DNA from 4 places in the Nocardia sp. NBC_00403 genome. Region 4 is predicted to be linked to each of the others. Evidence: riboswitches for the same ligand, from Rfam matches in the RefSeq annotation. Region 4 holds a riboswitch; each other region holds the start of a gene.

Region 1 (7,242 bases), 1.3 Mb from region 4:
GGCCAGGCGTCTCGCGGCAGGCTGAGGCCGGTGCGGATATCGCGACCCGATCCACGCCAGGTGTCTCAGGTAGTAAACTGAAACCTCCGGCTCGCAATGGTTTTCATGAGCTATAGCTCGGATGCCTGGCGAGTCCGAGGCCGTCCGGGAACCCGACGGTCCGGTCCGATGCAGCGACTCCAGTGCAGGGGAAACGGCATGAGTGATACCGATGGCGGGAGCGGCGAGGCGCATTCGCTGTGGACCGTGGTGGCCTTCGACGACAACGGCCGCGAGGGCGCGCCGCTCGTGGGGACCGCCATGGCGGGCGATCTGGATATGGCGGCGGGGCTGGTCTGCGCGTATCTACCCGTCCTGGAACAGGATTCGAAGGGCTACTACCTGGTCGCCACGCGCAGCAGGGCGGGCGCGGGTCGGTTGGCCGGCTGCCCCGCGCGGCCTGCGTGGATCAGTAAGCCGTTTCGCAACGGTGCGGAATGGGCGACAGGACCGTGGAGCGTGCTGGAGGATGATCGCGCGCCGGAGGGGTAGTGCCCTATCTCGCTTCGGCCACGACCGCGCGTCCGCTGCGCGCACCGTAGCGGCTGCGCGCCTGTGCCGGTGTGATCGTCTCGAGCTCGGCGGGCGGTGCTCCCTTCAGGTGCTGTTCGAGGATCTGACCCGCCATCGGAGCGATGAACGGCGCCGAGGCAATGAGGCCGTAGGAATTGAACGCGGACGCGCCCCACACGATGATCCGCGCGGCGGGGCGGACCAGCAGATCCACGATGCGCGGCCGATCGAACCCGCCGAGCTTGCGCATCCACTTCGGCAGCGTGGCGACCGAAGCCAGCGACAGTAGCCTGCTGCCCGCGAAATAGCTGAGGCCCGCACCGTTGCGCAGTGAGGTCCACAACAGGTGGTGCATGCCCTCCTCGGCGCGCTCGGAGGTGCACAGTCGCGGGCGGACCCTGGCGAAGTACACGCGCACCTCCTCGCGGGAGTGCGGCACGTCTTCCGGCTTGCAGGTCTGCAGTTCGGCTGCGATCGCGCACTCGTGCCAGTAGCGCGTCTCCTCCTCTGGAGACAGCGGGCCGGGCCCGAACATTTCGTAGGCCTCGAGTACCGAGTGCCAGCCAGTGATGTGGATCCACAGCTGGCTCTCCGGGCTGTTGGCGCTGTAGCGCGTCCCGCTTCCGGTTGTCGCAGCCTCGGCGACGGTCGAGGCGTTCGTCGGTGTGACACTGGAGAATCCGACACGCTGGCGATTGATTCTCACCGCGCCGGGCAATGCTCCCGGCGAATACCGTGACGCGCTGCAGAATTCGCGTGCGGGCATCTTCGATCAGGCCGAGGCGCTGGTCCGCATGGGCACCGCGCTCGAGCCGCGGTGGGCGGGTGTGGATTCCGCGCTGCTCACCAACTCGCTGCTGACCATCGCCGAGATGCTCGGCCGATTGGCGGTCAGTGAGCCCGACGTCTATCCCAGAGAGCGGCTGCAGGCCTACGTGCGTTCCATCGTCGGTCTGCTCGTCGGCGCACCCGTCGCCGAATAGGCTTGGGACAAGGTATTTCGTATGCCCGGCAACCAGTGCCCGGGCTCGCCGAAATAACGGGTGTCAGTCGACCGGCTTGCGGTGCACCCGAGCCAGCCGCATCGTCTCGGTCAGCAGCTTCGACACCGCGGCCGCCTCGGTGAGGAACCCGTCGTGGCCGTCGCGCGAATGCACGATCTCCAGTCCATCGCAGCCGGGCAGCCCATCGGCGAGTTCCTGCTGGGTGCGCAGTGGATAGAGCCGATCGGAGTCGACGCCGCCGACCACACACGGCACCGGCGTCGCGGCAAGCGCGGCCTCGACCCCGCCGCGCCCGCGCCCGATGTCGTGCCGGTTCATCGCCTCGGTGAGCAAGACGTAGGTGGCCGGATCGAAACGGCTACAGAGCTTATCGGCCTGATGGTCCAGATAGCTCTGCACCGCATAGCGGCCGCCGCGCCACGGATCCTCGTCGCCCTGTGCGTTGTTCTCGAAGCGGTGATCCAGCTCGGACTCGGTCCGATAGGTCAGGTGCGCGATGCGCCGTGCGATGCCCATGCCGGTCGTCGGGGCGCGATCGGTGTCGTGATAGTCGCCGCCCTGCCAGTCGGGGTCGGCCTTGATCGCGGCGATTTGCGTTGTCTGCGTGCCGATCTGGTCGGCGGTGGCGCGCGCGCCGACGGCGAGCACCAGGGCGGCGCCGACCCGACCCGGGGTGCCGACCATCCACTCCAGCACTCGCATGCCGCCCATCGACCCGCCGACGACCGCGGCCAGCCTTTCGATGCCGAGCAGATCCATCAGCGCCACTTCCGCGTTCACCTGATCGCGGATCGAAATCTCCGGAAACCTTGCACCCCATGGCTTTCCGTCCGGAGCCAGCGAGGTGGGTCCGGTGCTGCCCATGCAGCCGCCGAGCACGTTCGCCGCGATGACACACCACTCGTCGGTGTCGATCGGCGCGCCGGGGCCGACCATGCCGTCCCACCACCCCGGCAGCGGATGGATGTCGTCCGGGCGTCCGATCACATGCGAGTCGCCGGTCAGCGCGTGCTCGACCAGCACCACGTTGTCCAGCGTGGGGGAGAGCTCACCCCAGCGCTGCACGGCCAGGTGCACGTCCTGGACGAGTGCGCCGTTCTCCAGCCGCACGTCCCCGATGGCGATCATGCCGAGCCGCCCGTCCGGCGGTGGCAGGGCCACCGCCGCGGCGGGTCGCACGGCACTCGGTTCGGCGCGCACGGTCACGTCGCCGCCGCCGCGAAACCGGCTCGCAGATCGGCGAGGATGTCGTCGATTCCCTCGATGCCCACCGCCAGCCGAACCAGCCCCGGCGTGACGCCGGAGGCCAACTGCTCCTCGGGTGTCAGCTGCGAGTGCGTGGTCGAGGCGGGATGGATCACGAGAGAACGCACATCACCGATGTTAGCGACATGACTGTGCAGGGCTAATGCGTCCACGAACTTCTTGCCCGCATCGACACCGCCGCTGAGCTCGAACGCAACAATCGCGCCCGGCCCCTTCGGTGCGAGCTGCTTGGCGCGCTCGTGCCACGGCGAGGACGGTAGGCCCGCGTAGTACACCGCTTCGACGGCGGGCTGGCCGGTCAGGAACTCGGCCACCGCCTGCGCATTGGCGACGTGGCGCTCCAGGCGCAGGCTCAGCGTCTCGACGCCCTGACTGATCAAGAAGGCGTTGAACGGCGACACCGCGGCACCGAGGTCGCGCAGCAGCTGCACGCGAGCCTTCAGCGCGTACGCGGGTGCGCCGAGGTCGGCGAACACCGCACCGTGATAGCTCGGGTCCGGTGTGGTGAAACCCGGGAACCGCGGCTCGCCCTGCTCGTCATGCACGGTCCAGTCGAACGTGCCGCCGTCGACGATCACACCCGCGACCGCGGTGCCGTGGCCGCCCAGGTACTTGGTCGCCGAGTGCACGACGATGTCGGCACCGTGCGCGAGCGGCTGGATCAGGTACGGGGTGGCGACCGTGTTGTCCACGATCAGTGGCAGTCCGTTGGCATGCGCGATCGCGGAGATTCCCGGGATGTCGAAGATGGCGCTGCTCGGGTTGGCGATGGTCTCGCCGTAGAACGCCTTGGTGTTCGGCCGGATGGCCGCACGCCACTGCTCCAGGTCGTCGGGGTCCGCCACGAAGGAGACCTCGATGCCGAGCTTGGGCAGCGAGTAGTGGAAGAGGTTGTAGGTGCCGCCGTAGAGGTGCGGACTGGACACGATGTGGTCGCCTGCCGAGGCCAGGTTGAGGATCGCGTAGGTCTCCGCGGCCTGTCCCGAGGCCAGCAGCAGCGCGGCGACGCCACCTTCCAGGGCGGCGATGCGCTGCTCGACCACGCCCTGGGTCGGGTTCATGATCCTGGTGTAGATGTTGCCCGGCTCGGCGAGGCCGAACAACGCGGCCGCGTGATCAGTGTCACGGAAGGCGTAGGAGGTGGTCTGGTAGATCGGGAGGGCGCGGGCGCCGGTGGCCTCGTCCGGGGCCTGCCCCGCGTGGACCTGCTTGGTCTCGAAGGACCACTGCGTCGGATCGGATGCGATCGGATCGAGATCGGCCGCGGACGCGATGGGGTCACTCATGTCTTGCTCCAAAGGGGTTGTTCGCCAGAACTACTTGCTAATGGGATGTGGGCGACGGACAACAACACATTGGGGGTACCTCCTGAAGTGCGCGCTTGCTCTCGACTTTCGAGAGCCCGGTCATCACCCGGAGCACCCCACCGCAGCTGGAGGGTTGCCGTCCAGCAAGCCGGGGCTTCGCGCTGGCACTCATGACCTGATCGGCATCATAGCTGGCGGTCGGTCGACGATCGAAATCGTCGTCGAAACTCACCGGGTTGCGGCGGCCAAGGGGACGCAGCAGATGCGTACGAACTCGTCGAAGGTGGAGAGGAACGCGGCGCGGCCCGCCAAGGCCGCCGCCGCCGGATCGTGTTCGTCGAAGATGTCGACCGAACATTCCATCCCGAGCTGTCCGATCAGCTGCCAGGTGCCGACGATCAGGCGCACCTGCAACGAGTCGGGCTGGGTGTGGAGTCGTTGCGCGAGCACCTCGGCGATCGCGGCGGTCTTGTTGTCGGCGTGCTCGAGGCTGCGCGTACTGACCGACGGACTGCTGCGCAGGATGCGCTGCATTTGCTGGAACTGCCGGAACGACAGCATCCTGTCATTTCCATCTACCGCCTGGTCGATGGTCCGTAGGAAGGCCTCACGCAGCGCTTGCAGCTCGTTGCCGGTGACCGGGAGTCCGCGCAGGGTCTCGGCGACGGTGCGGCCGAAGTCCTTGATCGGCCCGAGGATGATGTCCTCTTTGCTGTCGAAATACCGGTTGATCGTGCGGGGTGAGACGTCGGCGGCATTCGCGATCTGCTCGACGGTGGTGGCATCGAAACCGTGCGCGTCGCAGAGGTCGAGTCCGACCTCGATGATGCGCAACCGGGTTTGCTGCTTCTTGCGCTCGCGCAGGCCGGCAGGCGCCGGATTTACAGCCCGGTCCTGGTCCGGGTCCTGGTTCGACTCGGCGCTGGCAGGGGAGTCCGCTGCTGCGCTCGCGCCGGTCGGCGTTGATGACTCGAGCATCCTTCCACTGTATCGCAACCGGGACTTTTCGTGTCGTTAGCGGTCAAATGTCGGATTGCGACATTTTTCCCTTGACGACAAATGTCTGACAATGACAGGATGGCGTCACGACTTCGAGTTTCAAGGAGATCAAGGTGACCGAGACTGCGACAGCGGTAGACGTTCCGGGAAAACAGGGCAGTTCGGCGCGCTGGTGGGCCCTGGGGGTGATCGCATTGGCCCAGCTCATGGTGGTGCTGGATGCCACCATCGTGACCATCTCGCTGCCGTTCGCACAACGTGATCTCGACATCAGTGATGGCAACAAGCAATGGATGCTCACTGCCTACACGCTGATCTTCGGCGGTCTGCTGTTGCTCGGCGGCCGGCTCGCCGACTACCTCGGCAGGCGCCGGATCTTCATTGTCGGTCTCGTCGGATTCGCGGCGGCTTCCGCGCTGGCGGGTCTCGCGCAGAACGGTGTGGAGCTGTTCGCCGGCCGCGCGCTGCAGGGCGCCTTCGCGGCTTTGCTTGCGCCGGCGGCACTTTCGCTGCTCTCGGTCACTTTCACCGAGGCCAAAGAACGCGCGACCGCGTTCGGTGTCTTCGCTGGAATCTCCGCGGGCGGGGCCGCGCTCGGGCTGATCGCGGGTGGCGCGCTCACCGAGTACGCCTCCTGGCGCTGGTGCCTGCTGGTGAACACCCCGATCGCCATTCTCGCTCTGGTCGGTGCGCTGGCCTTTGTGGTGAAGGACATACCGGCCCCGCGCACCGGCGGCTACGACGTGCCGGGTGCCGTCACCGTGACGCTCGGCCTGATCGCGATCGTGTACGGCTTCAGCCGCGCCGCCGACGACGGCTGGCTGGCGGGCAGCACCCTCGGGCTGATCGTCGCGGGTGTCGCGCTGCTGATCGCATTCGTCGCGATCGAGCGTCGTTCCTCGAATCCGCTGCTGCCGCTGCACATTCCGGGTGAGATCAACCGCGGCGGCGCCTTCCTCGCCGCGCTGCTCATCCCGATCGCGATGTTCGCGATGTTCCTGTTCCTGAGCTACTACTTCCAGATCACGCTCGGCTACTCCTCGCTGAAGGCCGGCTTCGCGTTCCTGCCGTTCCCCGCGGGTATCGCGATCTCCGCCGGTGTCACCAGTGCGCTGCTGCCGAAGCTCGGCCCGCGACCGCTGATGGTGGCGGGCTCCGTGCTCGGTGTCCTCGGTCTGCTGTGGCTGGCGCAGTTGAGCTATGGCGACAGCTACGCGGCGAGTGTGCTGCCCGCGCAGGTGCTGATCGCGCTCGGCATGGGTCCGCTGTTCGTCGGCATGCAGACCGTCGCGCTGCATCAGGTCGAGGAAGAGGACTCGGGTGTGGCAAGTGCCTTGCTGAACGCCGCGCAGCAGGTCGGCGGTGCGGTCGGCACCGCACTGCTGACCACCATCTCGGTGCAGACGGCCAAGTCGTTCGCGGAGGGCAATCCGACGCTCGACAACTTGGTCGCCCGTGCCTCGATCCACAGCTACGACGTGGCGTTCTACGTCGGCGCCGGTTTCTTCCTCGCCGCGGTCCCGGTGATCGCGTTCATGATCAGGGACAAGCCGCAGAACCTGATCGAGGGCTCCGAGGACGGCGCTCGGGTCCACGTCGGGGTCTGAGATCTTCCTCTCACGGCATCGGAAGTCCGCGTATCGCCTCCGCTCGGCGGCGATACGCGGACTTTCTTTTGCCCGCCGCAGGACACGCCGTGGTGACGGGGGCAACGCCGCGTCGGTCGTCGGCCCGCGAGTGATCGGGGCCACTCCCGACCTACTTGTCGGTAACCATTTCGGGCGCGCTCACTCGGGGGGCTGCCCGCGCGGTGAGATCCTCACCAGCAGTACGCTTGTCTTGTTTGCACCACACGTTCCGCGGACAACGCGGGGCATATACGTTGTCTTTGGAACAGCTGGGGTCCGCTCACAAGTGTTCGCCTGGCCGTGCAATGAGGGCACCATCCTAGGAGGACACGAAGATCCATGTCCAAGATCAAGGTTGAAGGCACCGTCGTAGAACTCGACGGCGACGAGATGACTCGGATCATTTGGCAGTTCATCAAGGACAAGCTGATCCACCCGTATCTCGACGTGAACCTCGAGTACTACGACCTCGGCATCGAGTACCGG
Region 2 (7,242 bases), 2.0 Mb from region 4:
CGCTTCAATACGATCAGTCGCGGCCGAGCCGTTCATGCCCTGTACGAATGCTGCTGCAATGTCACCTGGGCAGCCACGATCGCCGACGCTCGTCCGTTCCCGGACCGGGATGCGCTGCTGGCCAAGGTCGATGTCGAACTACTCGCGCTCTCCCAGCCCGATCTGGATCGCGCCTTCGATGCGGTTGTGCACGAACAGTTCTCGCAGCGCGTCGTCACCGAGCTCGCACGTATCACCCGGGCGCACATCGACACCATGCTCGGGCCCTCCGACGGCTACCCGGATTACTGACCGATTCACTTGCCCGGCGTATCGCCCGCAATCGCTCTACCCTTGTTTCATGCGCAGGTCCCTACCACCGGTCGCATGCCGGGTCGCGGACACCTTGATCGCGCGCGGCCATCACGGTGTCATCGTCACGCAGCCCGCACCGACACCAACCGCCGCCGATGCCGCGCGGGCACTCGGCGTCGATGTGGGGGCGATCACGAAATCACTCGTGTTCCTACTCGACGAGGACCCGGTGCTCCTGCTGGTTTCCGGCGCGCATCAGGTCGATCTGCGCAACACCGGTGAGCGGCTCGAGGGAACCCTGACCCACGCCCCCGCCGCGATGGTGCGGGAGGTCACCGGCCAGCCGATCGGCGGCGTCGCTCCGGTCGGCCACCCCACCAACCTGCCGACCTGGGTCGATACCGCACTCTCCGAGCATCGCGAGCTGTGGGCCGCAGGCGGTCATCCGGACACCATATTCCGCACGTCTTTTCGCGAACTGGTGCGCATCACCGCCGGACTTCCGATCGACGTGGATTGAATCTCGACCGGTTGCGATTACTCCATGCGAGCAGCGCGGCAGCCGGTGCGAACAGCAATCGAACAACGACGTCGGCTCCCATCACCCTCGAACCGGGCGTAGCTTCGACCTGTGACCGAAGCACAACGGCCCGCCTCGAATTTCCGGATTCCCGACGATCTGAGCGGCATCACCGCCGAGCAATACCGCGCCTCCATGCGCCACTATCCCGCGGGCGTCACGGTCGTCACGCTCTGCTCCGAGAACGGCCCGGTCGGCTTCACCGCGACATCCTTCGCGTCATTGTCGCTGCAACCCCCGCTGGTCTCCTTCAATATCGCGCACACCTCCTCGAGCATCGCCGCTCTGTTGAAAGCCGACTCGGTGGTCATCCACTTCCTCGGTGAACACCAGCACCACCTGGCCCAGCGCTTCGCGCGCGCCGCGGAGGAACGTTTCACCGACCGCTCACTGTGGACCACCCTCGACACCGGTGAGCCGGTCCTGCACGGCACCCCCATCTGGGTCCGCGCCGTCATCCAACAGCTCATCCCCATCGGTGACCACACCCTCGCCGTCGGCCTGGTCACCCGTGTCCACGACAACACCGATGAAAAACCGGCCGCCGCGCCGCTGCTCTACTACAACGGCCGCTACCACCGCCCGAGCGCCCTCGGCGAATGAGCCCGATTACCCGACGTCCAGCGCGCTGAAGAAGATCTCGACCGGGAAGGGCTCGCTGAGTCGCAGCACATCCTGGTGTGTCTCCGCGAGCCGATAACTTTGACTGGCCCAGTCGAGGCGATACTCCTGGATGATCTTGACCCGCCGTTCGGCGTCCAAGTGCACGACCAGATAGATCGGTATCCCGTCGTGCGCATACTCGGCGCGCTTATCGACGGTGTCGGTGTATTCGGACCCCGGCGACACAACCTCGGCCACCAACAGCACGTCCGCAGTTGTCAGCTTCCGGTCCTCATCGATGCACCGATGCAACGCCACGTCGGGACGACGGAACGAAAACCGCGGGCTCCCCGGACGGCTTCGGACATAGTGCATTTCGAAGTCGGTCACCACGCCGGTGCAGGGTTCGGCAGGCCTCGCTTGCTCCACACTGTTCGCCAACCGTCTGGCAACGTTGTTGTGCTGGAAGCTGCCACTGCGGCAGAAGATCACGTGACCGTCGACGACCTCGATCTGCCGCTGCACATCTTCCGGCAATATGTCGTAGCCCTCTTCAGTGATGAGCAGAGCGCCCGGATCGCTGGCCCATGCGGGCAAGGTAGTCATAGACGCTGCTCATCGATGCCCTCGGCCATGGTGTCGATGTTATAGAGCGAAGTGCCGCTGTGAAGATCTTCGATGCCGAGGGTGATCGCGGACAACCACGCAAAGACCGGTCAGCCGATGCGGCAGGGTGCCGCGCCGTCGGTGGTGTCGGGGCTGGTGAAGGGGCGGGTTTCCGGGGTGGGGTTCCAGAGGCCGTCGGTGGCGGCGTAGTTCCAGCCGGCACCGGATTCGACGAGGGTGGCGATGGCATCTACGAGGCGGTCGACGTCGGTGGAGCTGGTGCCGAGGCCGATGCTGGCGCGCAGTGCGCCGTCGAGACCGAGGCGAGCCAGCAGCGGGTGGGCGCAGAAGCGGCCGTCGCGGATGCCGATGCCGTGTTCGGCGGAGAGATAGGCGGCTACATGGCCAGGGACGAAGCCGTCCAGGGTGAAGGCGACGATGCCGACGGTGTCGGGGCTGTCGTCCCAGATACGCAGCAGGTTGACGCCGGGGATGGCGGAAAGGCCCGCGCGGAGCCGGTCGGCGAGCAGGCGTTCGTGGGTGGCGAGGGTTTCGGGATCGATCGCACAGAGCGCGTCGCAGGCGGCGGCGAGCGCGGCCGCGCCGAGGACGTTCGGCGAGCCTGCCTCGTGGCGCTGCGGCGCGGGCGCCCAGTCGGCACCGGTGGTGGTGACCTCGCGAACCGCGCCACCGCCTGCCAGATACGGATCGGCGGCATCCAGCCAATCGCGGCGCCCGACGAGCACACCCGCGCCGTACGGCGCGTACAGCTTGTGCCCGGAGCAGGCGAGGTAGTCGATGCCGCTGTCGCGCAGGCTGATTCGGCGATGCGGAGCCAGCTGCGCGGCATCGACCAGGATGCGCGCGCCGCATTGGTGAGCGATGGTGGCCAGCCGCTCCAACGGCAGCACCTCGCCGGTGACGTTGGAGGCACCGGTGACCGCGAGCAGCGCGGCGGGCTTGCTGCACAGTTCGGCGACCAGCAGCCGGATGGTCTCGGCCACGGTATCGGCGGCGCGGACTACGCGACGACCCTTGCGTGTCCACGCCAGGAAGTTGGCGTGGTGCTCGATATCCAGCACCACGGTGTCGCCGGGCACGCACGCGGCGAGCAGGTTCAGCGAGTCGGTGGTGTTGCGGGTGAACACCACCACCTGGTCGTCGTCGGCATCGAGGAATCTGGCCACCGAACCACGAGCCGCCTCGTAGCACTCGGTGGAGATCCGCGAGGCGTAGCCCGCACCGCGGTGCACGCTCGCGTAGAACGGCAACAGCTGCTGCACCCGGTCGGTGACCTGCGCCAATGCCGGTGCGCTCGCGGCGTAGTCGAAGTTCGCGTAGGTGGTCGTTCCGCCCTGGACGAGCGGCACCCGGAGGTCGTCGCCGGAGACCCGGGCGAGGGCGGCACAGGTCTGGTCCACAACAGCAGTCATCACGAAATCCCGTCGGCTATGGGACCCGGAACCAAGGGGGTTTACGAGTCCGCGCTTGCCGCGCCCGGTCGGGCGGCGGCCAGGTCGTCACCTGGAGCACCCCACCGCGGAGGAGGGTTGCCGACCAGCTAGCCAGGGCTTGATGCTGGTACTCATGACCTGCACCGAGACTGGCAGACCGCACCGGCGGCTGTCAACCGGAATCGGAAAAACGGCGCCCGCGGCCAGGGCCCGGCGAGCATGGTTTCGGCACGTCGAAACCGGTTGCGCAATGTCGTGATGTGCGGTCCCATCGGTGGGTGACGCTTTCCCTGCTGCTCAGTTTCGTCGGCCTGTGCGTACTGCTGTCGATCACGCCCGGCCCCGATTCGTTCCTGGTGCTGCGCTTCTCGATCGTGGACGCGCGACCCGGAATCGCGGCGGCGATCGGATCGGCGCTCGGCGGCATCGTGTGGGCGTTTGTGGTCGCGGCGGGCGTCGCCGCGGTGCTGGAGCAGTCGGCAACGGCCTATCGCGCGCTCAAGATCGTCGGCGGAATCTACTTGGTGTACTTGGGAGTTCGGGCGCTGATCGATCACCGGCGACAGCGACGTGCTACCTCCGACCCGGCCGAAGCGGTTACCGCGCAGGCGAATTCCGGAGCTCCCGCCTCGATTCGCTCGGCATTCGCCGCCGGGCTGGTGTCGTGCATGTTCAACCCGAAGGTCGGCCTGTTCTACCTGGCGGTGCTACCCCAGTTCCTCACCGACGTCACCTTCGCCAACACCCTCGCCCTCGGCGCGGTCGAATCGAGCATCGCCGCGGTGGAGATGGTGCTGCTCGCGATCGCCGCCTCGCGCGCCGTGGCGATGCTGCGCAAGCCGAAGGTCCGCGCTCGCCTGGAGCAGGCGAGCGCGGCCGTCCTCGCGGCGCTCGGCATCGGCACTGCTGCCTCCGCCGCCTAGGTCACCCTTTTTCCTTGCGCCACAACAGGATCGAGGCAACGAGCGCGACAGCTCCCGCTCCGGTGAGCCACCAGAACGACCGCTGGAAGCCCACATCGACGGACGCACCCGCCGCGGCCACACGGTAGAGGACGACCGCCATCAATGCCGCACCGACAGCGCCACCCACCCGCTGCAAGATATTGACGAACGATGCGGCATCCGGGAGCTGCTCGCGACCCACCGCCGCATAGGCTGCCGCCACGACGGGCATTCCGGTCAGTCCCGCCGCCACACCCCTGACCAGCAGTAACGCTTGCACCAGCACGGAATTCAGCGAGGCGTCCGACAGCGCGAACGGCACGGTGGTCGCGACGATCAACGCATTGCCGGCCACCGCGACGACACCACCGCCGTAGCGGTCGGTCAGCCGTCCCGCGACCGGCATCGCGACGATGCCGCCGAGACCGAATGCGAGCAGCAACAGTCCGGTGGCTATCAGCCCTTTGCCATGCAGTAGCTGGAAGTACAAGGGCAGCAACAGCATCGACCCGAACATCACCACGCCGGCGAAGAAGTTGGCCACGTTCGCGGTCGCAAAAATCGGATTGCCGAACAAGCCGACATCGAGGACCTTCGGCCCATGCTTGCGCACCGAGCGCAGCACGAAGCCACCGAGCGCCACCACACCGACCAGCACGGGAACCCACACCGACACCGCGGAAAACCTTCCCCTACTGCCGAATTCGCCGAGTCCGTAGACCAGTAGCGACAGCCCGGCCCCGATCAGCACGAACCCCGCGACGTCGAACGGCTCGCCGCTGCCGCGCACGTCCTCGCGCGGCAGCACGCGCCGTGCGAGGACGAATGCCACCGCGCCGAACGGAATATTGATCAGGAACAGCCATTCCCACGACAGCTGGGCAAGCAGCACGCCGCCGATGGTCGGCCCGATCGCGGGCGCGGCAACCACCGCGATCCCGACCACGCTCATCACCCGCCCCAGCCGTTGTGGGCCCGCGACCCGGCCGATCAATGTCTGCCCGGCGGGCACCAGCAGCCCAGCGGCCAATCCCTGCGCGACGCGCAACGCGATGAGCCAGCCGATATTCGGAGCAAACGCGCAGAGGCCGGAGACAACCGTGAAAGCAACCAACGCACCGAGCCACACCCGGTCCGTCCCGACCCGCCGACCGAGCCACCCGCACAGCGGCAACGTGACCGCGAGCGCGAGCAGGTAGGCGCTGGCGAGCCACTGCGCACTGTCCAGCGATGCGCCGAGATCGCGCGCGATCACGTTGAGCCCGATATTCACCAGCGAGGTGTCCAACATGCTCATCACCGCGCCGAAGACGACGACGCCGGCTACCCGCCACACCTGTGCGGTGATCGGTTCCAGCGCGGTTCGACCTGCGGTGACCGCGTTCCGAGTGTCCGTCATGGACCCCTCCCAAAATCTGTTGAGGCTGTAGATTGCGGAGGTTATCAACAATCTGGCCAGTCAACAATGGGTAGAATTCCGGGATGTCCGCCGACTCCGCGCACCCGCCCGGCCTGCTGCGTTTCCCGACGTATGTGTTCGGCAAACTGAATCAGGCGCTCAAAGCCGAGGTCGGCTCGTCACTGCGCGATCAGTGGGTGCTGGTTCACCTGGAAGACAACGACGAGCTCAGCCAGCAGCAGGTGTCGGACGCGCTGCACATCGATCGCAGCGAGGTCGTCCGGATGATCGACGGACTGGAGCAGGCGGGGTTCGTGGTCCGCACGCGCGATCCGGGCGATCGCCGCAAATACCGCCTATCCATCACTCGAGCCGGAAGAGTCGAGCGGCGCCGCACCGACGAGCTGATCGAACAGGCCACCGCCGAGGTGCTGCGCCGCCTCGACGACGAGGAACGCAAGACCCTGCATCGGCTGGCGCTGAAAGCCCTCGGATACGACGACTGAGCGGACCGACCACCCGGTTCGTTGACGACTAAGGCCCGGTACCGCAGGTACCGTGGACTGTTGGTCACCATGGCGTTTGCCGATTGGTAACCCTCTTGTGAAACAACACTCGTGAAGCGCTAGGCAGGTCTATGAGAGGTGGGCAGGACGTGATGCTGCAGTCGCAGGTCGACGCCGTTGCGGACGAGGACCCGATCGCATCGGATCCGCTGCTGCGCGCCGGGCTCGCTCCGCAGGTCAGGACCCTTGTCGACATCCTGACCAGCACCACCGCCGCCTACCCCAACGCCGCCGCCATCGACGACGGCACCATGGTGCTCAGCTACACCGAGCTGCGCGCCGAGATCGAGACCGGAGTCGCCCGCCTGATCGCGGCGGGCGTGCGGCCGGGCGACCGAGTCGGCGTGCGGATGCCGTCCGGCACACATGAGCTTTACGTCACTATCCTGGCCATCCTGCACGCGGGCGCCGCGTACGTGCCGGTCGATGCCGACGACCCCGACGAACGTGCCAGGCTGGTCTTCGGCGAGGCGAAGGTCACCGCGATTGTGACCGGGGCGGGCATCAAGACGACCGTGGAAGGCGCCGCACGGATCGCGGCGGGAGCCGACTCGACCGTCGCCGACACCACCGATGACTCGCCCCTGCGCCCCACCCCCGGTGACGACGCCTGGATCATCTTCACCTCCGGTTCCACCGGCACCCCGAAAGGTGTCGCGGTAACCCACCACAACGCCGCCGCGTTCGTCGACGCCGAGGCGCGACTGTTCCTGCAGGACGCCCCGATCGGACCGGGTGACCGGGTGCTCGCCGGGCTCTCGGTCGCGTTCGACGCCTCCTGCGAGGAAATGTGGCT
Region 3 (7,242 bases), 3.1 Mb from region 4:
CGAGGCTGCCGACGGCGCTATTCGATCGCCGGAAACGGGATCGTGTCCGGCACCGCTTCGAATTTAGGAAGTTCGTCGCGGCGCAACGGCAACGTCGGCTGTTCCGCGCGGAACATGGGGGTGGTCCGGTTGGGATCGGCGGGGATCGCGCGTGCCCGGGCCGGGAGCCGGTAGAAGGCGCGGGCGTTGTCTTCGAGGACCTTGACCATGTCGGTGCCGACGACGTCGCAGATCAGGTCCACATCCGAGTCCCTGAACGGGCGGCCGGCGCGGGTGCCGGGCAGGTCGGTGCCGAACATGAGGGCTTCGGGGTTCACCGTGTGAATGCGGCGCAACGTTTTGGCGACATTCGAGGCGACGCGGCCGAAACCCGTTGCCTTCACGCGGGCGCCGCGGTCGACCAGGTCGAGGAGGTAGGGCAGACCCTCGTCGGACATGCCGAGATGGTCGATGGACAAGGCGGGAAGTTTGGAGATGACCGGCTGCAGCGAGCCGAGCATCTGGCCGTCGATGTAGACCTCGACATGCCAGCCGACCAGCTCGTGGGCGCGCAATGCCTGCAGGGTCATGCCGGTGATGTCGGCGGCGGCGCGCTTGAGGTTGAAGCGCAGCGCGCGCACGCCGATCCGGTCCAGTTCGATGATCTCGTCGTCGGTGGCGTCGAGATCGAGGCGGGTCACCCCGACCCAGCCCTCGCCCAATTCGGCGAGTGCCGCCTTGAGATAGGTCTGATCGTTGCCTTGGAAAGAGCCGCTGACCACGGCACCACCGCCGATATCGAAGCGCGACATGCGCTTTCGATAGTCGGCGATGGTGAACGGGTCGGGCAGGTAACCCTCGTTCTCGGCCAGCGGGAACCGCGGGTCGAAGATATGGACATGGGCATCGAACACTTGTACAGAATGCCTCAGTGTCGGAGTTTTCGCTGCCGCGGACGTGACAGTATTTCCGCTCCCGGCATGGATGGATCCAGTGCGATCACACCGAGCGGGGCTCAGACCTTGTGCGGCTCGCTGGCACGCAGCATGTCTTCACGCTCGACCACCTTGACGCGTTCGCGACCCTCCGGCTCGCCGAGGGCGCGCTCGTGCGCGTCCAGGCGGTACCAGCCCTGCCAGGTGGTGAAAGGGATGCCCTTGCTCTCCAGGAACGCGGTCACCGCGTCCAGTTCCGGCTGGGCGGCCGGGGTGAAGTTCGCGCTGTCGTCGAGCAGGCAGGCCACGGTTTCGTTGGCGTCGCCCTTGGTGTGGCCGATGAGGCCGACGGGGCCGCGCTTGATCCAGCCGGTGACGTAGGTGGCGGGCAGGTAGCGGTCGGCGCCGTCCGCGTTCTCGTCACCGATCACCCGACCGGCCTCGTTGGGCACGGTGCCTGCCTGATCGTCGAAGGGCAGGTTGGTGAGGTTCTGCGACAGGTAGCCGACAGCGCGGTACACGGCCTGGACGTCCCAGTCCCGGTACACCCCGGTGCCCTTGACGTTTCCGGTGCCGTCGAGCTGGGTTCGCTCGGTGCGCAAGCCGACGACCTGGCCGTTCTCGCCGATGATCTCCGAAGGGGACTCGAAGAAGTGCAGGAACAGCTTGTGCGGGCGGTTGCCCGCGTCGCGGATGGCCCACTGCTCGAGGGTGTTGGCGATCATGTCGACCTGCTTGGAGTGCCGGCGCGCGGCCTCGGAGCCCTCGTCGTAGTCGATGTCTTCCGGGTCGACGATGACCTCGATGGTCGGGGAGTGGTCCAGCTCGCGCAGCTCCAGCGGGGTGAACTTCGCCTGGGCGGGGCCGCGGCGGCCGAACACGTGGACCTCGACCGCCTTGTTGGCCTCGAGGCCCTGGTAGACGTTCGGCGGAATCTCGGTGGGCAGCAGTTCGTCGCCGGTCTTGGCGAGCACCCGTGCCACGTCGAGCGCCACATTGCCGACACCGAGGACGGCGACCTTCTCGGCCTCCAGCGGCCAGGTGCGCGGCACATCGGGGTGTCCGTCGTACCAGGACACGAAGTCCGCCGCGCCGTAGCTGCCGTCGAGACCGATGCCGGGGATGTCCAGGGCGCGGTCGGCGTTGGCACCGGTGGAGAAGATGACCGCGTCATAGAAGGTGCGCAGGTCGTCGAGGGTGATGTCGGTGCCGTAGTCGATGTTGCCGAGCAGGCGCACCTGCGGCTTGTCGAGCACCTTGTGCAGGGCGGTGATGATGCCCTTGATGCGCGGATGGTCGGGCGCGACGCCGTAGCGGATCAGCCCGAACGGAGCAGGCATGCGCTCGAACAAGTCGATCGACACTTGCGCATCTGACTTCATCAATGCGTCGGCGGCGTAGATGCCGGCCGGCCCTGCGCCCACGATCGCGATGCGGAGCGGGCGGGTCGCTGCACTCTGTTCGGTCATCTCTTACGCGCACCCTTAAGGTCGAAAACAATTAATGGCGTCGGTCTTAGCCTAGGCTAACTCGACGCGCCGCTGTGGTTGCACCTGATGTGCGGACACTGGTGCCGACTCGCTGTCATATCAGCTATGACAGCAGGCCGCAGTCTCGCGATTCTATCGGTGGTCCGCGTGGCAGTCCGCGCCGGTGCGGTGACCGGCTTGCGGCCACGACGGCCTGCCTCCCACTGCTTACCCACGGTGTGCCCCGAGGTAACCGCTGCGCGCACGGATCCTCCGCGGCGTGTCGCCGAGTTCGGGGGTGGGCGCTCGATAACCCCGCCGACCAGGGATCATCGTGAACATGACCGATCAGCAAGACACCGACGGCGACGCCGTAATCGAGGTCGACCAGACCGACTCCCGCACCCCGTGGCCGTTCATCGCGGCGGCGGTGGTCGCGGTCATCGTGGTCGTCGGGATCGTGCTCGGCGGGCTGCTGTCACCGGCTGAGAAAAATGTCACAGAAGCAGATCGCATCGCGGCGGCGGTCCGCAACTACGCGGAGGCTCGCGGTCGCAGCGATGTCACGCCGCCGCCGGGTGTGGCGTGCGACGGATTCGACGAGCGCAAGTCGTCGCTGGCCACCCAGCTCGGCGGCCTCGAAACCGGAAAGACCGTCGAGATAACAAAAATCGAGAATCCGATGGTCGACGGTGACCGGGCGAAGGCGACGGTCACCACCGAGGTCGACGGCAAGGCAGCCACGGCGACCTGGAATCTGACGCGATCGGGCGACCGCTGGCTCATCTGCGGTTGACCATCCCGCGTCGTGAACTGGGGTTTGACAGGGTGACCCCCGCCCAGGCAATCTCAGAACCAGGTCATGAGAACCAGCGTCAAGCCCCGGCTTGCTGGTCGGCAACCCTCCTCCGCGGCGGGGTGCTCCGGGTGACGACCTGGCCGCGCACCGAAACCCAGGTGCGGCAAGAGCGGATTCACAGGAGGTCCATATGAGTTATGCCGGTGACATCACCCCGCAGCAGGCGTGGGAATTACTGCGGGACAACCCCGAAGCCGTCCTGGTGGACGTGCGTACCGAAGCCGAATGGCGCTTCGTCGGAGTTCCCGACACCACATCGATCGAGCGCCCGACGGTGCTGATCGAGTGGGTCGACGGCACCGGCACCCGCAATGGTGCGTTCGTCGAGCAGCTGACCCAGGCGCTCGACGGCCGCAACCCGGAGGCTCCCGTCGTGTTCCTGTGTCGCTCCGGCCAGCGTTCCGCGCATGCCGCGAACACCGCGACCGGGGTCGGGATCGGACCGTCCTACAACGTGCTGGATGGCTTCGAGGGCGGCCTCGACGCGACCGGTCATCGTGGCGGCTCCGGCTGGCGGGCCATCGGCCTCCCGTGGCGGCAGTCGTGATCACCGGCGGCTCCTTCGACAAGCCACTGCCCGATGGCGTCGGTCCGGCGACCCTCGGCGTGCGCGGTGGCCTGCGGCGCTCCGGTTTCGAGGAGACGGCCGAAGCGCTGTATCTGACCTCCGGCTTCGTCTACGAGAGCGCCGAGGCCGCCGAGGCCGCGTTCACCGGCGAGGTCGAACATTTCGTCTACTCCCGCTACGGCAACCCGACGGTCGCCATGTTCGAGGAGCGGCTGCGGCTGATGGATGGCGCCGAAGCCTGCTTCGCCACGGCGAGCGGCATGTCCGCCGTCTTCACCGCGCTCGGCGCGCTGCTCGGCGCCGGTGACCGACTGGTTGCCGCACGCAGCCTGTTCGGCTCCTGCTTCGTGGTGTGCAACGAGATTCTGCCGCGCTGGGGGATCGAAACCGTCTTCGTCGACGGTGACGACCTGGATCAGTGGGAGCGGGCATTGTCGGTGCCCACCCAGGCGGTGTTCTTCGAGACGCCCGCCAACCCGATGCAGACGCTGGTGGACGTGCGCAGGGTCACCGAACTCGCACACGCCGCGGGCGCGAAGGTGGTGCTGGACAACGTCTTCGCCACGCCGCTGCTGCAGCGTGGTTTCGAACTCGGCGCCGACGTCCTGGTGTATTCCGGTACCAAGCACATCGACGGCCAGGGCCGGGTGCTCGGCGGCGCGATTCTCGGTGCGCGGGACTACATCGACGGCCCGGTGAAGAATCTGATGCGCCACACCGGTCCCGCCTTGAGCCCGTTCAATGCGTGGACCCTGCTCAAGGGCTTGGAGACGATGCCGCTGCGGGTGCGTCATTCCACGGAAGCCGCGCTGTGCATCGCTCAGTTCCTCGAGGGCAACAAGTCTGTCGGCTGGGTGAAATACCCCTTCCTGGAATCACATCCGCAGCACGCACTGGCCGTGAGCCAGATGAGCGGCGGTGGCACGGTGGTCACCTTCGAGCTGAACGCGCCTGCGGATGAAGGCAAGAAGCGCGCCTTCGAGGTGCTCAATCGCTTGCGCATCGTCGATATCTCCAACAACCTCGGCGACTCCAAGACCCTCATCACCCACCCGGCCACCACCACCCACCGCGCCATGGGCCCGGAAGGTCGCGCGACCATCGGCCTCACCGACGGCGTCGTCCGCATCTCGGTGGGCCTCGAGGACGTCGAAGACCTTCTCGACGACCTCGGCCACGCTCTCAGCTAGAGCGTCCGCGCCGCGAGCGGGACATCGTCGAGAACGAGCACGGTGATGTCCTGTTCGGCGACCTGCGGCGCCGCCGGGTGCCTACCCTGGACGTATGCGGATCTCGGTGGCGGCAGACGAGCGTGTCGGGGTGGCGAAGGAACTGATCGAGGAGTTGCATCGGCGCGGGCTGGAGACACTCGCGCACGGGGCGCTTTCCGAGGTGGAGCGCGACGACTGGGCCTGGGCCAGTGCGGCGGCGGCACGTGATGTCGCCGAGGGGCGAGCCGAGCAAGCCATCGTCTGCTGCTGGACCGGAACCGGTGCGTCGATCGCCGCGAACAAGGTGGCCGGTATCCGGGCCGCGCTGTGTGGTGATGCCGCCACCGCGGCCGGTGCGCGCAAGTGGAATGACGCGAATGTCCTTGCGCTGAGCCTGCGGACGACCTCGAGTGCCCTGCTGACGGAGATCCTCGACGCCTGGTTCGTGACGGAGCCGAGCACGGACTCGGATGATCGAGCCAATATCGCGCACCTCTCGAAGCTCGAGCGCACCCGCTGAACGAATCGGGTCGCCCGTTCCTTTGCGAATCCACAGGTCGTGCGCCCTTTTCTGGCCTGGAGAGCCCTTGAACCCGTGGTGTTTCGGTGTGCCTGGGGAATCGAAGGGGAGGGTATCGAGCCGTCGAATGAGCTGTGCTCCGGAACGGCTCGGCACACGGGGTCCAGTGGCGTGAAAAGTCACGTTAGCGGTCTCTGCTCTGGTCTGGCTATGAACGGAACCTGTCTCATCCAGGTGGTTCGATACCGGTTGAGGTCGCGGTATCGTTCCCCTTTCGGGAGAGCGGTCGGGGGAGGGCTCCGGGTGCGTCTTCTTGGTTTGACCCTCTCGCCCCTCGTCGTTGTCGGTAATGGCGTGGCGTTACCAACATTCGCCGAGCACGGCTGGTGTCTCGCGCTACTGACATCCCTTGACGCGATCTACTGGCACCAGGTGACTAACCAGAAGGTCGGCGGCATGCCGAAGAATCCAACGGGAGGCGAAACCTGGTGCGGCCGTCGACGATATCGACCCGTGGACGTTGCGCGGCCGGTTGTCGTACCGGCGAGCGGCCGAGCTGTTCGAGCACCATGCCGTACCGGCGGCTTCGGTCGCGGCCATTCACCTTGTATCAACTCCGGCACAGACGACTCACGCATGCCGCAGAGGACGGGGCGTCCACGCCGATGCTGATGCGCATGAGCGGGCACGCTTCGGTGCGCTCGCTCGGCAAATACGCCCGCCCGTCGGCGGAGGCTCTGATCCGATGGCAGGCCAGTACCAACCTGGCCGCCCGCAAGCGGCGGCAGTGACGCGAAAAAGGCGCTACCACTCGTTGGGTAACCGGTCTCGTTATGTTGTGGGTGGGCGGTTCGGCGCTCGGATGACGGTGATGGGATCGGAGGGCGCGCCGCCGTCCGGTATCTCCGCACCCAATTCCGCGGTTCCTTTCCGCTCGGTGAAGCGCGCCTGATTGACACCGACCGTGGCCCAAACATCGTGGTTCATGCCCGCGCTGTGAATGGCCCCTGCTACCTGCTGGACGTGAGCGTCCCCCTCGCAGACCAGCATCATCAGCGGTTTATTTGGTCCTGCACGGGAAGCGGATTGGAAATCCAAATTTGCCGCAACCAATTGCCCGAAGAAACCCCCAGGAATCCCCACAGTTTGCCAGTCGGGGTTGGCATCGTCACCGAAATTGGCATCGATCTCGATTCCCTCTGGGCGTCCGTGCGCGTGCACGTAAAGCATCCCCTCCCTGGCGTCATCGGCCCAGGGTGCGGGCTGAGAAGGCCCGGCATCTTTCCAATCGGGGTCGCTCCCGTCGCCTGGGTCGACACGACGCACGGGGTAGTATTCGCTGTCACTCAGCCGATCCGGCATCCGTGACCATGTCTCGTAGTATTTCTTGTCCCCGGAAAGATCGTTCTCTGTTGCGCCTTTCTTGGTTGGGAAGGAAATTCCGAATGTATTCCCTTCGTGATCCACCAGGGGAATGACGCGTATGTCGTGGATGTGATGTGCAACGCCCTGGTCGTCCTGCAAGCTGAAGCTGTAACGATTGAGAACACTCACGCTGGCGCCGTCGCCGTTCGTAAGGGTCCTCCCGGCGTTGTCGAGTTCGCCTGCGAACCCATTGACCCCGACCCGGTTGTTGATGGTATGAGCGCCGTCTTTGAGTAATCGTGTGATCGACTCGGTTGCCTCGACCATCAGTCGAGC
Region 4 (7,242 bases):
GGCTGCTTGCCGAGATCATCGGCACCGCAACGGGTTTCCCGTTCGGCTGTTACGACTACGCGGACGGCAGACTCGGTCCTGCCGTGGCCGGGGTGCCGCTGGTGGTGGCGCTGGCGTGGACCGGCGGGCTGTATCCGGTCTGGGTGGTGGCCGGTTTCCTCACGCGCCGGGCGGTCGGCCGGATCGGGTTGACGGCGGTGGGTACGGTGGGGTGGGACCTGTTTCTGGATCCACAGATGGTCGCCGATGGGCAGTGGAGCTGGTGCGATGGCGATTCGGGGCTGCCAGGGCTCGCCGGGATTCCATATACCAATTATCTGGGCTGGTTCGCGGTGGCGCTGCTGATGGCCCTGGCGCTGACCGGTTGGGAACGCACCGCGCGCGACGTGCGGCCGTCGCGGTCGACCATCGCGGTCCCGGTCGTTGTTTTCCTGTGGACCTGGCTCGGGTCCGCGCTCGCACACGCGGTGTTCTTGGGGCTGCCCGCCTCGGCCTGTTACGGCGGGATCGGGCTCGGGATTCTCGGAGTACCGCTGGTAGTGCGGCTGCGTCGGTCCCGAGGGCGACACAACGGGGACGGTTCCGCCCGTCGCGTGGCCATCTGAACCGATGGCCTGGCACGATGTGACCCGTGCAGCCGAGTCCTCTCACCACGCCGCTAGATGCTCAGGTTCTACCCTCGCCGCGCTCGCCTCGCTTAGGGGTCAGGGTCGCGGCGGCAGTTCTGCTGGCGGCATTGCTGGTGCCCGTGCTCGCCGGCTGCCTGCGCGTGCAGGTATCGATGGGCGTGTCGTCCAATGACCGGGTGTCGGGACGGATCGTCGCCGCGGTCGTCCCGGTCGACCCCAACGACAAGGGCCCGCAGCTGAAGTCGCCCGACTCGCTGGCGGCGAAGGTCCGGGTGGAGCCCTACAACCAGGACGGGTATGTAGGCAGCAAGGTGTTCTTCGAGGATCTTTCCTTCGGTGAGGTCTCCCAACTCGGCGGCCTGTCCGAACAGACACAGGGCATGTTCAACCTGCAGTTCCAGCGCACCGGCGACCTGGTCAGTCTCACCGGCAGGGTCGACCTGAAATCCGTTCCGCCGCACGGCTCGGACGTGCAGTTCACGGTGGCGTTCCCGTCGCGCGTCGCCAAGACCAACGGCAACCGCGAAGACGATTCCACCGTGTCGTGGAAACTGCCGCCCGGTGATGTGTCCACGTTGCGCGCCGAGGTCAGCTACGCCGACCCGAACACCCGCTCCTTCGCAGGATGGGCGGGCATCGTCGGCGGCATCACCCTTGCGGTCGCCGCGATCGTCGCCGCGCTGGCCTTCATGAACCGCAACCCCGCGCCGCCCGGCGCGCCCGAGGGCTTCTCGTTCAGCAGCTTGTGGCAGCCGCGGCGGCGCCGCTGAGCCAGTGACCGAGCGCGTGACCCGACGGCCCGCCGACGCGGATCTCTGTCCATCGGCACTGGCGCTGACCCGGTTCGGCACCGGTATTGCGCTGACCGGCAGTGCGATCGCGCTCTACAACCGGTTGACCGTGTCCAGACTGCCCGAGGTCGCCACCCCTGTCGTCGAACCGATCGCCGTCTGCGTTCCTGCGCGTAACGAGGCGGTGCGGCTACCCGCGCTGATCGGCGATCTGCGGGCGCAGGTCGGGGTCCCCCGATTGCGGGTGCTGATCCTCGATGACGCCTCCATCGATGACACCTATGCCGCAGCCATCGACGCGATAGCAGGCGACGAGCGATTCATGGTGTTGCGCAACGAGATCGAGCCCGGTCCGGGGTGGACGGGCAAGGCCGCGGCTTGCGCACGGTTGGCCGAGCTCGTCGACGCACCCACGGTGATCTTTCTCGATGCCGATGTCCGGCTGGCACCGCATGCGATCGCTTCGGCGTCAGCCGAATTCCACCGTCGTGGTGTCGCACTGCTGTCGCCGTGGCCGAGACAGCGAACCGGATCGGTGCCCGAGGCCGTGGTGCAACCGCTGCTGTGCTGGTCGTGGGCGTCCACGCTGCCGATTTCGATCGCCAACCGCAGCAGCAAACCGTCGACAGCGGTCGCCTGCGGGCAGTTCCTCGTCTTCGATACCGCCGCCTACCGCGCCGTCGGCGGCCATGGCGCGGTGGCGGCCAGTCCCACCGAGGACCTGGATATCGCTCGAGTCTTGCGCCGCAATGGCTTCCGCACCGCGCTGGTCGCCGCGGGACGCCAGGCGGAGACCAGAATGTACTGTGGCGCCGCTGAACTGGAAGCGGGCTACACCCGATGGCTGTGGTCGACCTACGGCGGCTCCGCAGCGGCCGGAGCGGCCGTCGGAGCGATTGCTGCGCTGGGCTATTGGATTCCGCCGCTGGCTGCCGTCGTGGGCAGCGGCGCGGTCCGTAAAGCCGGTCTGCTCGGCTACTTCGCCGCCGTGGCAGGACGTTTACTGTCCCGTTCCACCGAGCTCCCTTGGCCTATCGCAGCAGCGGATACCCTTGCAGCCCTTGCTCATCCACTGTCCATCGGCGCATACCTGGGTCTATGGATAGCATCCCGCCGCGCTCATCGGCATGGCACGCTCCGTTGGAAAGACCGCGCGGTCACTGCCTGACCAGCCGCGCCCAGTGGATATTCTCCGAGGCTCCTGCATAGCCGGCCGCTGGAACCCACCGAGCCCAGAGAGTTGGCTGCCTCTCGGCTGCATCACTTCCACCCGGCCCGTCCGCCGCACCGTGTCGCGACCGGACACCTTCTACACAGGGTGCCCGGTGGTGACACGGTGCGGCGGATGGACGGCCGAAAGGGTCGGGCCGGGCTGGCTATTTGACCGTGGTGATGCCGATGGTCGGGAGGAAGAAGCAGGTGTTGCCGTCGTTTTCGACGGTGCCGAAGATCGCGGCGAGCACCGTTCCCGAGCCTGTGTCCACGGGGACGGCGCGGATGCCGCCGGCCGGGAGGGTGGCGAAGAAGAAGTCCTGGATCGCCCGCTCGACGAGAGGGCGGACTTCCGCGGGGACCTGGTCGGGGACCATAGCCCGGAAAATATCGGAGAGTGGGCCCATCGAGGTGAGGCCGCTGCGCCCGTTCTTCAGGTTCACCCAGGCGACACGCATGCCGGACTCGGTCGAGGTGTCGGGGGCGACGCCATAGGGCACGAAAGTGAACATGACCTCGCCCTTTTCGACGGCGGTGAGGTCCAGGCCGGGGATCTTCATGGCGTTCTTGGGCCACGGGCCCGGGATGGCGCCCGCGACGGCGGGGACCAGGCCGAGAGTAGTGGCGTCGGAGCAGAATGCCGCGGCGGTCGGGTACAGGAACGGGTCCATGCCGAGGACGCGCAGCGCCTCGACTGCCGACTGGTACGTGCCGGCCAGATCGTTGGGCGCGACCGTCCGGGCAAGACCGGGCTGCTCGGCGGACGCTGCCGGAGCAGCCGGAGCCGCAGGGGCAGCGGGAGCAGCCGGGGCGCCGAAGGCGGTGGCAGGGGCGGCAAGGGCCAGCGCGGCAGCACTGGCCGCGATGGCGGTAAGCGTGGTCAGACGGCGCACAACGGTCACTGTGGACCCTCCTCAACGTCGGCACGATCGAGGTCAGGGTACTTCAGCAAACTCGTACAGCAGGAATTCTTCGAGATAGCAACTTTCCGGCGCGTCGCACACCCGTGATCTGCGCTTCGGGCCAGAACGTAGGCGCTACTCGCGACGACGGGCTCAATGATCGCGGGCACCGGACGCTCGGACAAGGGCTGCGCTCACGCTGATTCGTAACCTTGTTCTGGAGTGCCCTTACTTCGCATGCTATTTCGGCTAGACCTTCGACGGCCCGCGCTCGCCGCGGGTCGCACCATCCAGAGCGACCGAGAGACCTGGCTCGTCGACGTCGCAGCAACCCCCCGCTCGCCGGGTGCGGGTGCTTCCGCCGGGAACGATGGAGGAACCGAAATGATCACCGAGCAATGCGTCAACCGCTGGGCACGTCGCCATGTCGACCAGTGCCACATCACCGCCGCGAGCTGTCGCGACTGACCGCACCGCCAGACTGAGCACCCGTCACTGGCCGGGTGATGTGACCGCCTGATGAGGGGCCGGTCTCGTTCGTTTCTTCGAAGGACCTCGATATGAGTGCGTCCATCGCATCCGGCGCAGCCGTCTTCGGCCCAGCCGCCGCCGTCGGCGGTGCACCCGGCTCCCCCGACGCGCCCGGCACAACGGCTGCACCCGGCGAGCCCGCCACCCCGGCATCCGGCGAATCCGCCACTTCCGGCACCGTCGAGTCCCGTGGCATCGCCCATCCGCCCAACGCGGGTGCGACGACCTCCGCTGGACGATCCACCGCCGCCATCGGTGTGCCCGCAACCACCGCGACCGAGAACGTGGCGGCCGCACGCAGCACGCCCGCGCTGAAGGTTGCTCCGACGCGGCATCCGTGGCGGTGGGTGATCAGTGCGGTGGCGCTGGTGCTGCTTGCACAGTTCGTCCATGGTTTGGTGACCAATCCCGGCTGGGATTGGTCCACGTTCGCGAAGTACTTCACCGCGAAGTCGGTGCTGTCGGCGCTGCGGGTCACGCTGGAGCTCACGCTGTGGGGCACGGCGCTCGGGTTCCTGATCGGTACCCTGCTCGCGATCGCACGACTGTCGAACAATCCCGTGCTGCGGGTGATCTCGTGGGTCTACATCTGGGCGTTCCGATCGATTCCGTTGATCGTGCAGCTGCTGTTCTGGTTCAACCTCGCCTACCTGTACAACACCCTGTCCCTCGGAATCCCGTTCGGCCCTTCATTCCTGACCTTCGAGGTGAACGGCGTGATCAGCGGGTTCAGCGCGGCAGTGATCGGGTTGGCACTGCACCAGGCGGCGTACTCGGCCGAGATCATCCGCGCCGGTTTCATCTCCGTCGATCCCGGCCAGCTGGAAGCGGCGGCGGCGCTCGGTATTCCGCGGCTGCGCCAGTTCCGCACCATCGTCGTTCCCCAAGCGATGCGCTCCATCCTGCCGAACGCGACCAACGAGGTGATCAGCCTGTTCAAGGGCACCTCGATCGTGTCGGTGATGGCGATCGCCGAACTCTTCTACCAGGTCCAGGTGGTCTACGGCCGCAATGGCCGAGTGGTGCCGCTGTTGATGGTCGCCACGGTCTGGTACATCATCCTGACCACGATCCTGTCGGTGGCGCAGTTCTACATCGAACGTCACTACGCCAGGGGCGCGCAGCGCACACCGCCGCCGACACCGTGGCAGCGGGCCTGGCAGCGGCTGCGCGAGATTGCCGACATCGGTTCGGCCGCACCGCGTGGAGCGACCCGATGAGCGCCGGGGCACTCGACACAGTCGAGCAGCGCACCGGAGCGGCTCCCGCCGTCGAGGTCCGTGGCGTGCGCAAATCGTACGGCGCACACGAGGTGCTTCGCGGCATCGATCTGACCGTCGCCAGAGGCGAAGTGGTCGCCGTGATCGGCCCCTCCGGTTCCGGCAAATCGACACTGCTGCGGGTGATCAACCATCTGGAGCCGCTAGCGGCGGGCACCGTACACATCGACGGCGAGCTGATCGGATATCGGCAGCGCCGCAACACTCTGCACGCACTGTCCGACCGCGAGGTCCGCAAGCAGCGCTCGCACATCGGTTTCGTGTTCCAGCAATTCAATCTCTTCCCGCATCTGACAGTGCTCGACAACGTCACGCTCGCGCCGATTTCCGCGCAGGGCCGCCCCCGTCAGGAGATCGAGCGCGAGGCGAAGGCGCTGCTGGACCGCGTCGGCATCGGCGAGCTCGCCGATGTCTACCCGCGGCGGCTGTCCGGCGGACAGCAGCAACGGGTGGCGATCGCACGGGCGTTGGCGCTGCGACCGCCGGTGATCCTCTTCGACGAACCCACCTCCGCGCTGGACCCCGAGCTGGTCGGCGAGGTTCTCGACGTGATCCGCGGACTTGCCGACGGCGGCACCGCGCTGGTCATCGTCACCCACGAGATCGGTTTCGCCCGCGAGGTAGCCGACACTGTCGTGTTCCTCGATGCGGGCGCGATCGTCGAGCAGGGCGCACCCGCCGCGGTTCTCGACAACCCCGAACATCCGCGCACCCGCGCATTTCTGTCCCGAGTCCGCTGAGCGCACGATGCGCGCTCCCCTGATGAACAGGTATTCGATGAAGTTCTCCGCCCTGGTCGGCGTCGCCGCCACGGTCGCTGTGCTGGTCTCCGGCTGCGGCACCGATCCCGACGAGGATACCGTCGTCGCGCCTGCGGGCACGGTCGCCTTCGACCTCTCCCCCGCCCAATCGGGCCGGGTGCACACAGCCAAGGTCGACGCCATCGCCGCCGAGGTGCCCCGATCCATTCGCGACCGCGGCACCCTGGTGGTGACCGGCGCGTCCGGCACCGCACCTCCACTGCGCTTCTACGCCACCGACGACAAGACCGTGGTGGGTTCCGAGATCGACTTCGCCACCCTGATCGCCGACATCCTCGGACTGAAACTCGAAGCGACGGTGGCAGATTGGACACAGAACTTCGTCCGGGTGGATTCCGGCGAGGTGGACGCGTTCATCAGCAATGTCACCGTCACCGAGGAACGCAAAGAGAAGTACGACTTCGCCACCTACCGCACCGACAACGTCGCACTCGAGATCCCCAAGGACAGCACGCTCGACTACCGGGATCGTAAGAGCCTGGCAGGCAAGCGTATCGGCGTCGGCACCGGCACCAACCAGGAACAGCTGCTGGTGAAGTGGAACGAGCAGAACGCCGCCGACAAACTGCCCGCCATCGACATCGCCTACTTCGACAAGACCAGCGACTACTATCTGGCGCTCGCCTCGCATCGCCTCGACGGCTACATCGGACCCAACCCCACCGCGATCTACCACGCGGCAACCGCGGATCAGACCAAGATCGTGGCCACCTTCTCCGGCGCGGGCGAGGCGCTCCAGGGCGAGATCGGCGTGCTCACCAAGAAGGACAACGGGCTGATCGGCGCGGTGCACAAGGCCATCGACCACGCCATCCGGTCGGGCACCTACCAGCAGGTCATCGACCGGTGGGGGCTGAAGACCGAAACGGTGACCAGCTCGCGGATCAACCCGCCCGGCCTGCCGAAGAAGTCGTGACAGCCCGATGACACAGCGACTTTCCTCGAATCGGCGACTTTCCCCGGCAACACGACCCGAGCTGTGCGTGCACGCGGTCGCCCAGGACGATCCGTTGGCCACGCCCCTGCTCGCAGAACTCGCCGTCGAATACAGCAGGCGCTACGGCCGGACCGTCGGT

What was found. Region 4 has a riboswitch for S-adenosylmethionine ahead of OHQ90_RS16195 (amino acid ABC transporter permease). Riboswitches for the same ligand answer to the same signal wherever they lie in the genome.
Region 1: another riboswitch for S-adenosylmethionine. It lies ahead of OHQ90_RS10410 (bifunctional o-acetylhomoserine/o-acetylserine sulfhydrylase); the one in region 4 lies ahead of OHQ90_RS16195 (amino acid ABC transporter permease).
Region 2: another riboswitch for S-adenosylmethionine. It lies ahead of OHQ90_RS07110 (aminotransferase class V-fold PLP-dependent enzyme); the one in region 4 lies ahead of OHQ90_RS16195 (amino acid ABC transporter permease).
Region 3: another riboswitch for S-adenosylmethionine. It lies ahead of OHQ90_RS02490 (rhodanese-like domain-containing protein); the one in region 4 lies ahead of OHQ90_RS16195 (amino acid ABC transporter permease).

The regions. Positions count from the first base shown of each region.
Region 1 covers NZ_CP107939.1:2,390,839-2,398,080, forward strand. Annotated here, with positions in the region: gene OHQ90_RS10385 (winged helix-turn-helix transcriptional regulator) at 1-25, shown strand, start outside; gene OHQ90_RS10390 (hypothetical protein) at 199-531, shown strand; gene OHQ90_RS10395 (oxygenase MpaB family protein) at 536-1,258, opposite strand; gene OHQ90_RS10400 (hypothetical protein) at 1,248-1,535, shown strand; gene metX (homoserine O-acetyltransferase MetX) at 1,599-2,684, opposite strand; gene OHQ90_RS10410 (bifunctional o-acetylhomoserine/o-acetylserine sulfhydrylase) at 2,759-4,108, opposite strand; SAM riboswitch class IV at 4,195-4,305, opposite strand; gene OHQ90_RS10415 (TetR/AcrR family transcriptional regulator) at 4,358-5,107, opposite strand; gene OHQ90_RS10420 (MFS transporter) at 5,242-6,735, shown strand; gene OHQ90_RS10425 (NADP-dependent isocitrate dehydrogenase) at 7,096-7,242, shown strand, end outside.
Region 2 covers NZ_CP107939.1:1,639,454-1,646,695, reverse strand. Annotated here, with positions in the region: gene OHQ90_RS07130 (2-oxo-4-hydroxy-4-carboxy-5-ureidoimidazoline decarboxylase) at 1-291, shown strand, start outside; gene OHQ90_RS07125 (YbaK/EbsC family protein) at 341-814, shown strand; gene OHQ90_RS07120 (flavin reductase family protein) at 926-1,477, shown strand; gene OHQ90_RS07115 (Uma2 family endonuclease) at 1,484-2,083, opposite strand; gene OHQ90_RS07110 (aminotransferase class V-fold PLP-dependent enzyme) at 2,194-3,516, opposite strand; SAM riboswitch class IV at 3,563-3,676, opposite strand; gene OHQ90_RS07105 (LysE family translocator) at 3,816-4,460, shown strand; gene OHQ90_RS07100 (DHA2 family efflux MFS transporter permease subunit) at 4,462-5,880, opposite strand; gene OHQ90_RS07095 (MarR family winged helix-turn-helix transcriptional regulator) at 5,964-6,386, shown strand; gene OHQ90_RS07090 (Pls/PosA family non-ribosomal peptide synthetase) at 6,536-7,242, shown strand, end outside.
Region 3 covers NZ_CP107939.1:568,527-575,768, reverse strand. Annotated here, with positions in the region: gene OHQ90_RS02505 (amidohydrolase family protein) at 18-893, opposite strand; gene OHQ90_RS02500 (FAD-dependent oxidoreductase) at 995-2,383, opposite strand; gene OHQ90_RS02495 (Rv0361 family membrane protein) at 2,724-3,179, shown strand; SAM riboswitch class IV at 3,242-3,358, shown strand; gene OHQ90_RS02490 (rhodanese-like domain-containing protein) at 3,373-3,789, shown strand; gene OHQ90_RS02485 (O-succinylhomoserine sulfhydrylase) at 3,786-5,000, shown strand; gene OHQ90_RS02480 (RpiB/LacA/LacB family sugar-phosphate isomerase) at 5,095-5,541, shown strand; gene OHQ90_RS02475 (hypothetical protein) at 6,373-7,233, opposite strand.
Region 4 covers NZ_CP107939.1:3,676,221-3,683,462, reverse strand. Annotated here, with positions in the region: gene OHQ90_RS16215 (carotenoid biosynthesis protein) at 1-605, shown strand, start outside; gene OHQ90_RS16210 (LppM family (lipo)protein) at 632-1,399, shown strand; gene OHQ90_RS16205 (glycosyltransferase) at 1,404-2,588, shown strand; gene OHQ90_RS16200 (hypothetical protein) at 2,797-3,534, opposite strand; SAM riboswitch class I at 3,818-3,911, shown strand; gene OHQ90_RS16195 (amino acid ABC transporter permease) at 4,350-5,285, shown strand; gene OHQ90_RS16190 (amino acid ABC transporter ATP-binding protein) at 5,282-6,085, shown strand; gene OHQ90_RS16185 (ABC transporter substrate-binding protein) at 6,093-7,082, shown strand; gene OHQ90_RS16180 (GNAT family N-acetyltransferase) at 7,090-7,242, shown strand, end outside.